Regions from separate parts of the Brevibacillus parabrevis genome, predicted to be linked through region 1. Evidence: riboswitches for the same ligand, from Rfam matches in the RefSeq annotation. Region 1 holds a riboswitch; each other region holds the start of a gene.
The links. Region 1 has a riboswitch for cyclic di-GMP ahead of IRJ17_RS24460 (methyl-accepting chemotaxis protein). Riboswitches for the same ligand answer to the same signal wherever they lie in the genome.
Positions count from the first base shown of each region.

Region 2: it holds a riboswitch for cyclic di-GMP, as region 1 does, so the genes downstream of both, IRJ17_RS27030 (GNAT family N-acetyltransferase) here and IRJ17_RS24460 (methyl-accepting chemotaxis protein) in region 1, are expected to answer to the same signal.
Region 3: it holds a riboswitch for cyclic di-GMP, as region 1 does, so the genes downstream of both, IRJ17_RS05895 (methyl-accepting chemotaxis protein) here and IRJ17_RS24460 (methyl-accepting chemotaxis protein) in region 1, are expected to answer to the same signal.
Region 4: it holds a riboswitch for cyclic di-GMP, as region 1 does, so the genes downstream of both, ggt (gamma-glutamyltransferase) here and IRJ17_RS24460 (methyl-accepting chemotaxis protein) in region 1, are expected to answer to the same signal.

Region 1 covers NZ_CP064090.1:5,314,577-5,317,822, forward strand. The annotation lists gene moaA (GTP 3',8-cyclase MoaA) at 203-1,228, opposite strand; cyclic di-GMP riboswitch class II at 1,417-1,499, shown strand; gene IRJ17_RS24460 (methyl-accepting chemotaxis protein) at 1,648-3,246, shown strand, end outside.
Region 2 covers NZ_CP064090.1:5,887,160-5,890,405, reverse strand. The annotation lists gene IRJ17_RS27035 (methyl-accepting chemotaxis protein) at 1-667, opposite strand, end outside; gene IRJ17_RS27030 (GNAT family N-acetyltransferase) at 669-1,133, opposite strand; cyclic di-GMP riboswitch class I at 1,458-1,541, opposite strand; gene IRJ17_RS27025 (hypothetical protein) at 1,736-1,918, shown strand; gene IRJ17_RS27020 (TrmB family transcriptional regulator) at 2,024-2,842, shown strand; gene IRJ17_RS27015 (AzlC family ABC transporter permease) at 2,924-3,246, shown strand, end outside.
Region 3 covers NZ_CP064090.1:1,223,930-1,227,175, reverse strand. The annotation lists gene IRJ17_RS05895 (methyl-accepting chemotaxis protein) at 1-1,385, opposite strand, end outside; cyclic di-GMP riboswitch class I at 1,458-1,558, opposite strand; gene IRJ17_RS05890 (methyl-accepting chemotaxis protein) at 1,781-3,238, opposite strand.
Region 4 covers NZ_CP064090.1:1,303,956-1,307,201, reverse strand. The annotation lists gene IRJ17_RS06260 (glutamine--tRNA ligase/YqeY domain fusion protein) at 1-362, opposite strand, end outside; gene IRJ17_RS06255 (SET domain-containing protein) at 447-1,064, opposite strand; cyclic di-GMP riboswitch class I at 1,311-1,399, shown strand; gene ggt (gamma-glutamyltransferase) at 1,584-3,246, shown strand, end outside.

The DNA of each region.
Region 1 (3,246 bases):
CGCATCTGCGCCCGCACATATCTCACCTAAGCAATTTCATCAGATCCAAGGATCTTTGCATAAGAGTTACCTGTCAACAGTCGTGGAAGACGTCGACGCAGGTGAGAAGCTGGGCGCCTCTGCTTGTTCTCGAAGTATGAAGTGTTTATACACTCAATTCATGATACAGGTTAGAGTTGTCTTTGTCAAGGCTTATCACACACTATCCTCCAATGTGCGACATTTCCACCTTGGGACGTTTTACGAGGCCAGGCGTCTCATCCAGCCGCTCTTCTGAATATCGTTCATCGCGCTTGCTCCAGATCGTCTGAATCTGCGCTCTGATCTCATCGTCGCTCGCTCCGTTTCGCAGCGGCTCGCGCAAGTCTTCGCCCGCAGAAGCGAACAAGCAGTTGTACATTTTGCCCTCTGCGGACAGCCTGGCGCGCGTACAGGTGGAGCAAAAAGCTTGCGTCACAGAAGAAATCAGCCCGATCTCCTGATCCCCGTCCTCGTAGCGATAGCGCGAAGCGACCTCCCCGAAGTAATTTGCCTCGATCGGAACAAGCGGCATCTCCTGGTGAATCATGCGGACGATTTCGCTGGACGGCACGACCTGATCCAGCTTCCAGCCATTGGAGTTTCCGACATCCATAAATTCAATGAAGCGCAAAGTATGCCCCTGCTCGCGGAAGTATTTGGCCATCGGCAAAATATCTTGGTCATTCACTCCCCGCTGCACGACCATGTTGATTTTCACGCCAAGACCTGCTTCAGCCGCCGCCCGTATGCCGTCCAGCACGGCTTCTACCGGATAGCCCCTGCCGTTCAATGTGCCGAACCGCTCGTTGTCCAGACTGTCGAGACTGACTGTCACGCGGTCAAGTCCTGCTTCCTTCAGAGCCTGCGCGTGGCGGACGAGCAACGAACCGTTGGTGGTCATAGCGATGTCGTGAATACCTGCTACTTTTTTTATCATTTCAATTAACACAGGCAAGCCTCTGCGCATGAGCGGCTCTCCGCCTGTAATTCTGATTTTCTGGACGCCAAGCGAGGCGAAAATGTCGGTCAGTCGAACAATCTCTTCAAATGAAAGCAGCTTGTGCTGCGGCAAAAACTCAAAGTCCGGTCCAAAAATTTCCGCAGGCATGCAGTATCTGCAACGAAAATTGCATTTGTCTGTCACGGAAATACGCAAATCGCGGAGAGGGCGATTTCGTGTATCAACGAGTGGCGACTGCTCTGGCATTGGCTGTCACTCTCCTTTTTCCTAGCGTATCATATCCACGATCGGGCGTAATAGCTTTCCTGCACTTTCGCCTGGTTGTTCCTATGCAAAACCATAATATTTTGCTTGAAAGTGTAAATAGCTCATTTTTGCTATTCCCTTTTTGAATTAATATAAGCTAATATGACTATATATTGTGAAATTGTATAACTGAAAGTGGAAGCGATGATCAGCGATTTGTATGTGGGCACTTGAATGGCTGGGAGTGAGTAGTGCAACCGACCCTATTATTGCTGTAGGGTCGGTTTATTTTATCCCAGAACATTTGTCGTGTCCACTATCGCCAATTCACTCACCAAAGCACCATTGACGTATGCTCTCTTCCCCCGTTTTGAAGCGAACGACTAAAAAAGAGAAAAGCAAAGAATCCGGAGGTCTGCATGCAATTTTTTACGAAGAAAACAAAGCCATGGACAGAGTACGTAAAATCCTCTCACACGACTGACATCGATCAAGTAGGAGAACGAGTAAAGGAGCGCTTGTCCTTTTTAGGGGTGGATCAAGACACGCTCGCCCATGTCAAAAATGCTGCCGAAACGCTTTCGCCCTTTAAAGCGAAGATTGTCGACCAATTTTACGGCGCAATCACGGCTGTTGATCAATTGCAAAAACTGATTCTCGACCACTCAACACTAGGAAAATTGAAACACACATTGGAGTTGTATCTTGAACAGTTTCTGCAGGCGAATGTGGATTACGAATACGTGAAGACGAGAATTGTGATTGGACAAGTTCACAGCCGCATTCATCTGACAGCCGATCATTTTATCTCCGCTCATCATATGTTGATTCAGATCATGACATCGATCTTGATGGAAAAATGGAGCCATCAGCCGCATCAAATGATGCAAATGGTCACATCCGTCCAAAAACTGGCAGCGTTCGATCAGCAACTGATCGTGGAAGTATATATGGAAGAGACGTTCAAATCATTTTTGTTCGGCATCTCCGACATGTTGAATCATATGACACAGCTCGATACGACCAAACAGCTCATCTCGGGCATGGACGAACAAATTGAGGAAAGCCACAGCGTGACAGCAGCTACGGAAGAAATGAGCGCTTCCATTCAGGAAGTGGCCAACCACGCTATCAAGGTGGCGGAAGGAACGGACGATGCCGTCCACTCCGCAGAACAGAGCAGGCAGATCATCAATGCCGCGCTGGGAGACATCCGGCAAGTCGGGCGCGTCTTCGAAGAGGTCATGGGCCGCGTCAACAAGCTCGATCAGGAGATTCACCAGACCCAGGATGTCGTGCATATTATTCGGGAAATCGCCGAGCAAACGAATCTGCTCGCCCTCAACGCCAGTATCGAGGCTGCGCGGGCAGGCGACCAGGGGCGCGGCTTCGCCGTTGTCGCCTCAGAAGTTCGCAAATTGGCCGAGCATACAAAAGAACAAATCAGCCAAATTACAACCAATATGGCATCGTTGCAGCATGTCTCCAATCAGGTGACCCAGCAAATGGACGATACAGGCAAACTGGTTGAGCGCTGTGTGAGTGAGGCCCAATACGCTGACGTCGCCTTGAACAAAATTGTGACCGCGATGCAGGAAATCAGCCAATCGACCTCGCAAATTGCCGCCATGACCGAGGAGCAGGCTTCTTCCGTAACGGACATTGCCCGCCGCAACTCCACGATTTTTGACTTGAGCGCGCATTCGCAGGAAATCGCCAAGGATACGGCCCAGCTGATTTTGGAATTGAGCCGAAAAATGGACGATTACCGCAAAACATTCTTTACGATCAACGTCAAGCTCAGCTCGAAAGACATCGTCCGCGTGGCAAAAACCGACCATCTTCTGTGGAAATGGAAAATTTACAACATGTTTTTGGGCTTGGAGCACTTGAACGCAAGCGAAATGGGCTCCCACCACACATGCCGTCTCGGGAACTGGTACTATGGCGAGTTGTCTGCCCAAGTGCGAAACAATCCGATCTTCAAAAAGCTTGAGGAGCCGCACCGGATGGTTCAT
Region 2 (3,246 bases), 570 kb from region 1:
GGGAAGCGACGGTTTCAACTGCCCGGACATTCACGCCATCCGTCACCTTGTTCAGATTCTCCTGGTATTCCTGCACAGAGCTGAGCGATTCGTTGATCTGATCCAAAATGCGTTGCAGCGATTCTTTGGAAGCGATCGCCTGCTGCTTCTGTTCTTCGCTTTCCTGTTGCAGTCTGTTGTTGAATATCGCGTGCATCATGCTTGTTGCCGATACGAAGCAGAAGGTAAGCAGGTAGTACATCAAATGAACCGGATTGGAGGTATAAAAAATCGCCTCGCCATTTGTCAGGAAGTAGTACGTGACGATCCCGAGCGCTGCCACGATCGTCAAAATGTTGATCAGCCTGTCCTGATAAATCCCCATGACGGCTACGAAGAACATGATGGTCATAATATTGACCAGCCAAGGATCAAGCCCGGTAATTATGAACATGAAGATGCCGATTACCGCGAAGTTGAAAAACTTCATGAATGGAGCCATTTTGTCGCGCCACGCCGGACGATTGGACAAATACGCGAACGGCGCCAGCACTCCGTACAAAATACTGAGCACAGTCAAGACGAAGGAAATCGGCACTCCCATGATGAGATTCACGATTTGCACCACGGTAATGATGCTTGCAAAAACAATGACGACCCAATTATTTCTTCTTTGTAAAAGTTCCATGTCAGCTAACCTCAACTTTTATTTGTTTGCAAAGCGTTTGATACCAGGAAAACGCGGGATGGTCCTTGCTTGTATAGGCTTCCTGCAGGTGAAAAATGGTCGGGATGGCGTTCGCTCCTTTGTAGTAGACCATATCCTTCACTTGTGTCGCTTTGACGTTGTATTTTGTATTAATCAACTGAAAAAAAGCCGGGTCTGCTAAACCGACTGCATGCGTATAACCGTGTTTTTCAGCATAATCGATCATGAGGGCAACGCCCCAACGTCCCAGTTTTCCACGGTATTTCGGCAAGACAGCGAAACTGTCTACTTCCACCACTTTCATATCGGCGCTCAACACGTCCTGAAACAAATCGCGGAGAAAAGCAGAAGATTTTTCATGTGGCGTAAATTCAAAAGTACCGCCTGCTTCGTCATCTTCTGACAATAGCAAATAAGCATCGGAACCATTTTTGACGTATTCCATTTCAAAGCCCATGGAGGTCCAAACGCTCTCCTTGATTTGGTGAAAACTCGCCAAAGACTCTACTGAATCAACCAGTTTGTACATAATACTCCACTCCATTTTTATCTCTCTTTTGATTTTTCATGTACAAGTTTACTGTTGATAGATGGACTGGCGCCTCCTTTCTATGAGATTGCACACAAAACGGCCATGACCGTTTTGTTGACCGCAAGCGGCCACATCCAATTTCCTGAAAAACGTCGAGACGTTTTTCACACAAAAAAGGCCATTCCACACACGGGAACAGCCTTCAGTCACCATCATCGCACAATTACGCACATGATGTATGGCAACCCGGCTGTCATGGTCGAAGACTTTAGACCCGTGGTTTTGCGTCGCCACCTTTCGATGACTTTGCCTTTGTCATTCAGTTTGCGAAAAATGTATAGTCATGTCGAATCATGCAAAATATAATCCAAAAGAAACAGTCTTGTCAAGTTTTGGTAGGGTAAAAATAACCAATTCTTTATAAAAATAGTCAGAATTAAGGTAACGGTAAGAGTAGCGTAACAAAATTTTACCATCCATCCGATAAAGATAGAGAGAAGAGGAGGGATGAGAGGATGGCAGAGACGAAAACAATCGAATTTCACTTTTCAGGGGGAGAAGTGATCCGCATTGAGACGACAGAACCGGAAGAGATCATCCAGATGGTCGCCAACCAGAAAGATGGATGGCTCCAGTACGACGATATCGTCATCAATGTGCGAAACGTTTCTTATATTAAAGTGAAAGAAATCGCTTAACAGCATGTGTGAAAAAAGCTCTCGAATGCCGAGGGCTTTTTTTGTTGCATGTTTGGCGGGAGAGGCATTATAGTGAGTATAAGACTAACGACTAAAGAGGACGATATGGACGACATTTACAAAGAGTTGCAAAAGCTCGGTTTTTCCCAATACGAGTGCAAGGCTTACATTGGCTTGTTGAAGCATTCCCCGATTACCGGATACGAAATCAGCAAGCGCTCCGGCGTACCGCGCTCGATGATTTACGAGGTCATAGGCAAGCTGCTGGAAAAAGGGGCGGTCTATACGGTGCCTTCAGAGCCTGTGACTTACGCGCCGCTTGCGGCCAGAGAGTTGATTCGCAGATTGCGTGGACAGTTCGAGCAGTCCTTCGACTATTTGGAAAAAAGCTTGTCCGCTTTGGAGTCTGAACAAGAAGTCGATGTGATTCGCCGGATCAGCGGCGACGAACTGGTGCTGACGGAGATGCGGCAAATGATCAAGCAGGCGACAGGAGAAGTATGGCTGTCGATCTGGGAGCCGCAGGTGCCGGCTATCCAGGAAAGTGTAGATGCGTGCACAGAGGCAGGCATTTCTGTTTTTACCGTGCTGTTTGGGCAAGCACAGACGCGGGTGGGAACGACGTATCACCATGACTACATGGCGCCAGATGTCGCAGAAGAGCGCATGGGCGGGCATCTCACGATCGTGGCGCGAGATTTGGAGGAAGTCCTGATCGCCAATTTTGCGCCAAATACGGCTGCCTGGGCCGTCAAAACGAAGGACCCGGCTCTCGTTTTGGTGGCTGTCGAGTACATTCGCCACGACATTATGTTTGCAGAAGTGACAAAGGTGCTGGGACCGGAAAAAGTCGAGACGCTTTGGCGAAACAAACCGGATCTTTACCAGGTGGTTACGGGAAAAAGCTTTCTTAACCAGCAGTGAAAAAGAGAGAGAGGGAGAACAGTGGGGCGAGAGCAACTGCACGTAGAAACGTTGTCGAACGCAAGAGATCAGGGAAGCTTCATGCAGGGGGTCAAAGATTGCATTCCGACCTTGCTCGGTTATTTGAGCATCGGATTTGCGGCAGGTGTCCTGGAAAAGACGGCTGGGCTGAGCATCATGGAAATTGCTTTGATGAGCATTTTGCTGTACGCAGGCTCTGCACAGTTCATCGCGGCAGGCATGATCGCGGCGGGCAGCTCGGCTACAGGAATTATCATTACGATTTTGTTTGTGAATTTGCGCCATATTTTGCTGAGTGCGGCTCTCTCTCCTTATTTTCGCCATCTGTCAGCGTTCAAGAACATGCTGGTAGGCTCGCTGTTGACGGACGAAACTTTCGGGGT
Region 3 (3,246 bases), 2.0 Mb from region 1:
GCCTCAGTTGCTTTGGTCGTTCCTTCGCCGATGCTGCCCATTTGCCGCACCGCCTGCTCCACGACAGTCGTTCCTTGCTCAGCCTGTTCCGAAGCCTCGCGCGCCGCCTCGGAAACATGCGCAGATGTCTCGGCGATTTTCACGATCCCTGCTGCCATATCATTCATGGACAGCGCGACATCTTTGGAGCTGGTCGCCTGCGCTTCCGCTCCGCCTGCAATTTGATTGATCGATTGCCCGATGCGATTGACGTTTTCCGTCGCGTGCTCAATGCCTGCCGATACTTCCTGAGTAAAGCGCAGCACCTGCTCGGAAGATTGCGACACGCCCTCAATCAGACCTTTCAAGTGGGCAACAGTCTGGTTGAAGTCACGGGAAAGCACCGCAAGCTCATCCTTGCCGTCTACCGTAACGGTCTGCGTGAGATTCCCTTGCGCCACCACATTGACCACTTGGTTCAGACGCTGAATCGGTTTCACCAGGCGAACAGACAGCCAGTATACGAAAATGATCCCGAGCGCCAACACAACCAGTGAAATCGCAAGCAGCTTGATCGACAGCTCATTTACCGGAGCGTGCAAATCTTTGACCGGAGCCGTGATGAATACGCCCCAGTTCAGTTTCGTCGATGCGTATGAGGAGAACTGCGCTGTTTGCTCCTGCTGGTATTGAATAATTCCATGCCCGCCTTGCTGCGTCGCTTCAAATGCCGTTTTCAGCTCGGGAATGTCGCTTTCCAGCACGGATTGCTTCAAAATAAACTCGCTATTCGGATGCCAGATATACGTTCCTTTTTTGCTGACGAGAAAAGCATAGCCGCTGTGCCCGAATTTCTCTTCAGAAACCGTTTTTTGAATCTCATTGATTGGGATAGTAGAGCCGACATAGCCGTATTGGCGGTTGTCTTTCATCAATGGCAAGATGACCGTCACAATGTTATTGCCTGTCCGTTGGGAAACAACCGGCTCGGATACGATGATTTTCCCTTCGCCTTTTCCTGCTTCCTGAAAATGCGGACGGTCGGAAGGATTGGTTTCCTCTCCTTTGAAGTTGATGACCTTTTTGCCGCTCAAGTCATAGGAAAAGAAAAACGTTTCAAACTCAGGGTTTTTCTTTTGCGCTTCCTGAATCAGCCTCAAGTCATGCTCGAAATTGTTGTCTGAGGACATCATCTCCCCGACTGTTTCCACGATTCCGATTTTTTCCTGGAAGAAGCTGTCGATACGGATGGATAGATTGCTGGCTGTCAGTTCCGCTTCTTTGTCCAGGCTCGATGATAGCAATTGCGAAGAGCTGTAGTAGCTGGCCCCGCATACCGTGCCCAAGCTGATGATCAAAAGCAGGCACATAACGACAATTAACTTTTTCTTTAGACTTGATTCCATCACACGGTGTACCTCCTATCCTTTTTTTCACAACAAAAAAGACTGCCACCCGGACAGCCTTTTTGCGTTCGGCATGGCAACCCGGCTATCGTAGCAGCAGAGAAATGCAATCTGCTTGCCTTAGACCCGTGGCTTTGCGTCCCTGCCTTTCAACAGGTTTGCCTTTGTCATTTTTTGTCGTATTTTGTTTATAAATTTACTATAGCACACGAAAGTAAAAATGTGGGTTAACTTTCAAATAATGCCTTGGATTTTTTTCCACACGAAATCTTTACCCGATTTGTTTGATAGCTAAACTACTTTTCTTGCATAAAATTACAAAAAAGCCCCTCCAAGTAAACCATTGTGCGCTTTTCACGCCATGTCTACTTAAAGGGGATGCTATCAGATCATAGTTACTTCCCAGACTCCACAGCCAAGCTGCTTAACGTATCGGTAAGCAGCTCCAACTCTCTAAAGCTTGCCACAATTTGTTCAATCCGTTCTGTTTGTTCGTCTACACTCGCCAATACTTGCTCTACAGACGCACTCGATTGTTCCGTTACGCTATAAATCTGGGTGATTTCATCCACAATCCGCAGCGAGCCATTCTCCAACGCATGAATGAGCGTCTCAACCTCGCCCGCTTGAATCACAACGCTATTCGCGTTATTTGTAATTTGTTTTAGTATGGATTCTGTGTGCTGCGCAGCGTTTTGACTGTCTACAACAGCGGCTTGTCCGGTAATGATTTGCTTGGCAAGGTCGCTTGTCTTATTTTGGATATCCACCAATATGCCTGCTATTTCTTCCGTCGATTGCTGTGAATGGACAGCCAGCTTCCTCACTTCATCAGAAACCACGGCAAAACCCCGCCCGTGCTCTCCCGCACGCGCTGCTTCGATGGCAGCATTCAAGGCCAGCAGGTTGGTTTGGTTGGAGATCTCGCTAATCTTGGAAAGAACAGAACCGATTTGCTGATTTCGTTCATGAAGCTCGTTCATCAACGTCACGGTTTTATCGATGATCGTACTGATATGAGCCATTTGTTTCGTTAGCGTCGACACCTGTTCATTTCCTTCTTCCGTTACCTTCACAGTCGCTAATGTTAAATCTTTCATGCGCTGCGAACTGGCGGCTACTCGCTGAACTCCATGATTTGAATCTTGTACGGAGTTGGAGATATCGCCGACACTTGCTGCCTGCAGTTGCACGCCTTTAGCCACCTCGGAAAAAGACGTCAATACTTCCCGAGAGACGCGTTCCGTAAAAAGGACATTATCTTTTAGCGACAAGCTGAATTGTTTAAGCGTCTCCACCGAATGTAACACCTTACCAAAAATTTGCTCGATTTGCTGTTTAGCAAACAGCGTTTCCTTATGCCGGCTTTCCGCTTGCAAATACACGTTCTCGTTAAGCTTTGCGACATAGATCGTGATGATGGCAACCACGACGAGCGGAACATTATTTGCATCTGCATAAACATTCAGATATTGACCTAGATTCGCAGTAATGATGGCTACAACTGACATCGCAATAACAGGGCGATAGTTGGGATAAAGAGATACAAGAGCGAGGTACTCGAACAAATTTAGCATACTCCTCTCGGCTGTCCGGGGAAAAGTAAGCAAATGCATAACACAAATAAGAGAAAGGACGCCAACCAAGACATACGGAATGAGCAAAATGGTTTTCGCTGCGCGGTTCATCCACATCAGCAGCAAACAAATCCCGGCAAACACGAACCACTGAATGACAAAAGCAAGGCTTAAACCTCGTGTTATATCGATCGCTACTTGCAGTACTACCATAAGCCATCCAATGCAAATGACAATTTTATTGCGCTGCTTGGTAATCAATGTTTTTTGATCCACATGGCACC
Region 4 (3,246 bases), 2.1 Mb from region 1:
GCTTTGCCCTTTTGGATCAGCAACACCGCACGCTTGTACATTTCTTCAAAGTAATCCGATGCAAAAAACAGCCCGTCCCATTCAAAGCCGAGCCACTGTACATCTGTTTTGATTGCTTCCACGTACTCTGTGTCTTCTTTCACCGGATTGGTATCGTCAAAACGGAGGTGGGCCTTTCCTTTGAACTCGCTTGCCAGCTCAAAGTTGAGGCAGATGGCTTTTGCATGTCCAATATGAAGATACCCGTTCGGTTCCGGCGGAAAGCGGGTAATGACTTCCTTGACCTTGCCTTCTTGCAAGTCGTCAATCACGATATTGCGGATAAAATTGGATGACGCTACCTTGTTTTCCAATGAAATCAACCTTTCACTTCACCTTTACATTCCATAATACTGATTCTCTTCCCAGAGTTCAACAAAATCGGGCCGTTGTCCGGCCCGCTGTCTCTACCATTCCTGCTCTTTTTGCCATTGGGATTGCGGCTGGCAGTACAACGAAATGATAGAGTCGAGGGAGCGACGCTGCTCGGTTATGCCGCGAATAATTTTCAAATGCTTGGGTCGAACCAGGTGGAGCAGCGGCTGTTCAACATGATTGAACCGGGCGAAAGCTTCAGCTGCGACCTCATCCCACTGCCGGTAATAGCGCAGCAAGTCATCAGGCATCACCCGCGATCGATTCGTCCCCGGCTCCGGCAAGCAATCAAACGGTTCATCCAGATTCAGCGTACCGTAATCATCGGTCAGCTCTTCCCCCGGCAAAATGTCTCTGGCAGCCAGCTCCAAGTCGTACATCGTCGCCACGCAGGTCGCATGGAAGCTGTGGTTCACAAATCGGGCCTTATCCCAGCACAAGATGTATTTTCCAAACTGATTTTTGAAGGAATACTTCTGCACATCCTGCTTTCTCAATGGGTCCAGTTTTTCCACATATGTCGGGTCCAATACCTGATCCAGGTCATCCTGTGCCCAGACAATCGTGCCTTTCGGGATCAATTTTGTCGCAAAAACACCGTACCCGATTTCATCGTTGATATAGCGAAGCTCCGTATCGGGATGCATCATGGCCTTGATTCACTCCTTGGCAAATGTGCGTTTTTACCATCATAAGCAGTTCGGCCAATAGTGGTGTGTGAATGTCGGGAAAAACGCACAACTCCCTGTTCCTCCCTTTTTTTCTAGATTAAAAAAATTTTTCTTATTTACCCCAATCGACAAATAGTCTATATTATTGACAAACGGATGATTAGGAAAATTTTCCTGTAACAATTGAATCAGTTTTCTATTATCAACTGGATGCGTTACCCATTGATATCGAAACGGCAAACCCGGGGAAATCCGGCGACGCAAAGCTAGAGGGGCTACCTCCGCACAAGCGGGCATGCCAGCCAGCTACCGAAGTATTGGTGTAGGACAAGACCAATGATCCTATATCATTGGTCTTTTTTTGCGCAACAATTGTCTATTTTTGTCCATTTATGTATTTATGTGTAAAAATATTCATTTTCAGTTAAGGAGGTGAGGCTGCGAAAAGCTGTCGGATTGTTGGAATCGTTCATCAAACATACAAGGAGGCTTCATACGATGTCATTCTGGAAGAAACTTTCTACTGTCGCATTGACTACTGCAATCGGCCTGGCAACCCTGTCTCCGGTTCAAGCAGCTAATCGGCCAACATCAATGTCGCCAAACGCAATGGTAACAACACCACACTATCTGGCTACAGCAGCAGCCCTGAAAACATTGGAAGACGGCGGCAACGCTGTAGATGCCGCCATCACCGCCGCTTCTACTCTCGCCGTCGTCTACCCGCATTACACAACGATCGGCGGAGATAACTTCTGGCTCATCTACAACGCCAAGACCAAGGAACTGAAAGCGCTGAACGGCAGCGGACGAGCTGGCGAAAAAGCAACGATCGACTACTACAAAGGCAAAGGCTACGAAAAAATTCCTTCCCGCGGCTACGAGTCTGCCAATACGGTGCCAGGCGTTGTTTCTGGCTGGTGGGAAGCGTACAACTACGCGCACAAAAGCATGGGCAACAGCAAGCTTCCGTGGCACAGGCTGCTTGAACCGGCGATCGGATACGCTGAAAATGGATATCCCGTCTCACCAAACCAGGTTTATTGGACAAAATACGCCATCGATCCGAACGATAACGATTTGAAAAACCTCCAGCGCTTTGAAGGGTTCCGCAAAACCTTCCTGAAGCCGAACGGAGAGCCGTATGCGCCTGGCGAAATCCTCAAGCAAAAGGACCTTGCCAAAACTTTGCAAATCATTGCGAAAAAAGGAGCAGACGGATTTTACAAAGGCGAAGTCGCCAAAAAAATCGTAGCGGATATGCAGAAAAACGGCGGGCTGCTCACCTTGAAAGACTTTGAAAAGCACACCTCCACATGGGCAGAACCGATTACAGTCGACTACCGCGGCTACAAGGCTTACAACGTACCGCCCAACTCCCAGGGCATGGCTTCGCTCTCGATCTTGAACGTGTTGAACAACTTCGACCTCAAGAGCATGGGCGAAGGGACGCCGGACTACTACCACACGATTGTAGAAGCCACCAAGCAAGCTTTTGCCGACCGTGACAAATGGCTGACAGACCCTGCTTTCGTCGACATTCCGGTGGACGAGCTGTTGTCCAAGCAACACGGCAAAGATTTGGCTGCACGCATCGATATGAAGCAAGCGGCAAAAGCAGTAGAGCCGCTCGATCCAAAAGGGGACACTACTTGGTTTGGCGTCGTGGACAAGGACGGCAACGCCGTTTCGATCATCCAGAGCCACTATTTTGACTGGGGTTCCGGTATTGTAGCAAAAGATACTGGCGTCCTGTTGCAAAACCGTGGAAGCTACTTCTCTCTCGATCCGAAACACATTAACCACCTGGAGCCTGGAAAGCGCACCTTCCATACGATTAACCCTGCCATGCTCTTCAAAGGGGACAAGCCTTACCTGCTTTACGGAACACAAGGCGGCGAAGGACAGCCACAAACGCAAGCGGCTCTCGTAACGCGTATTGTCGACTTCGGCTTTAGCGTACAGGATGCGATCGAGGCTCCAAGATGGCTGCACGGACGCAACTGGGGCTCCGCCTCCAACAATTTGAAAGTCGAAAGCCGGATTCCGCAGGAAGTGTTGGACGAACTCGTGAAGCGCGGACATCCGGTTGAAAAGCTGGAAGCAGCCTATACAGATGCGATGGGACAATCCGGCGCCATTTTGATCGATCCGCAAACGA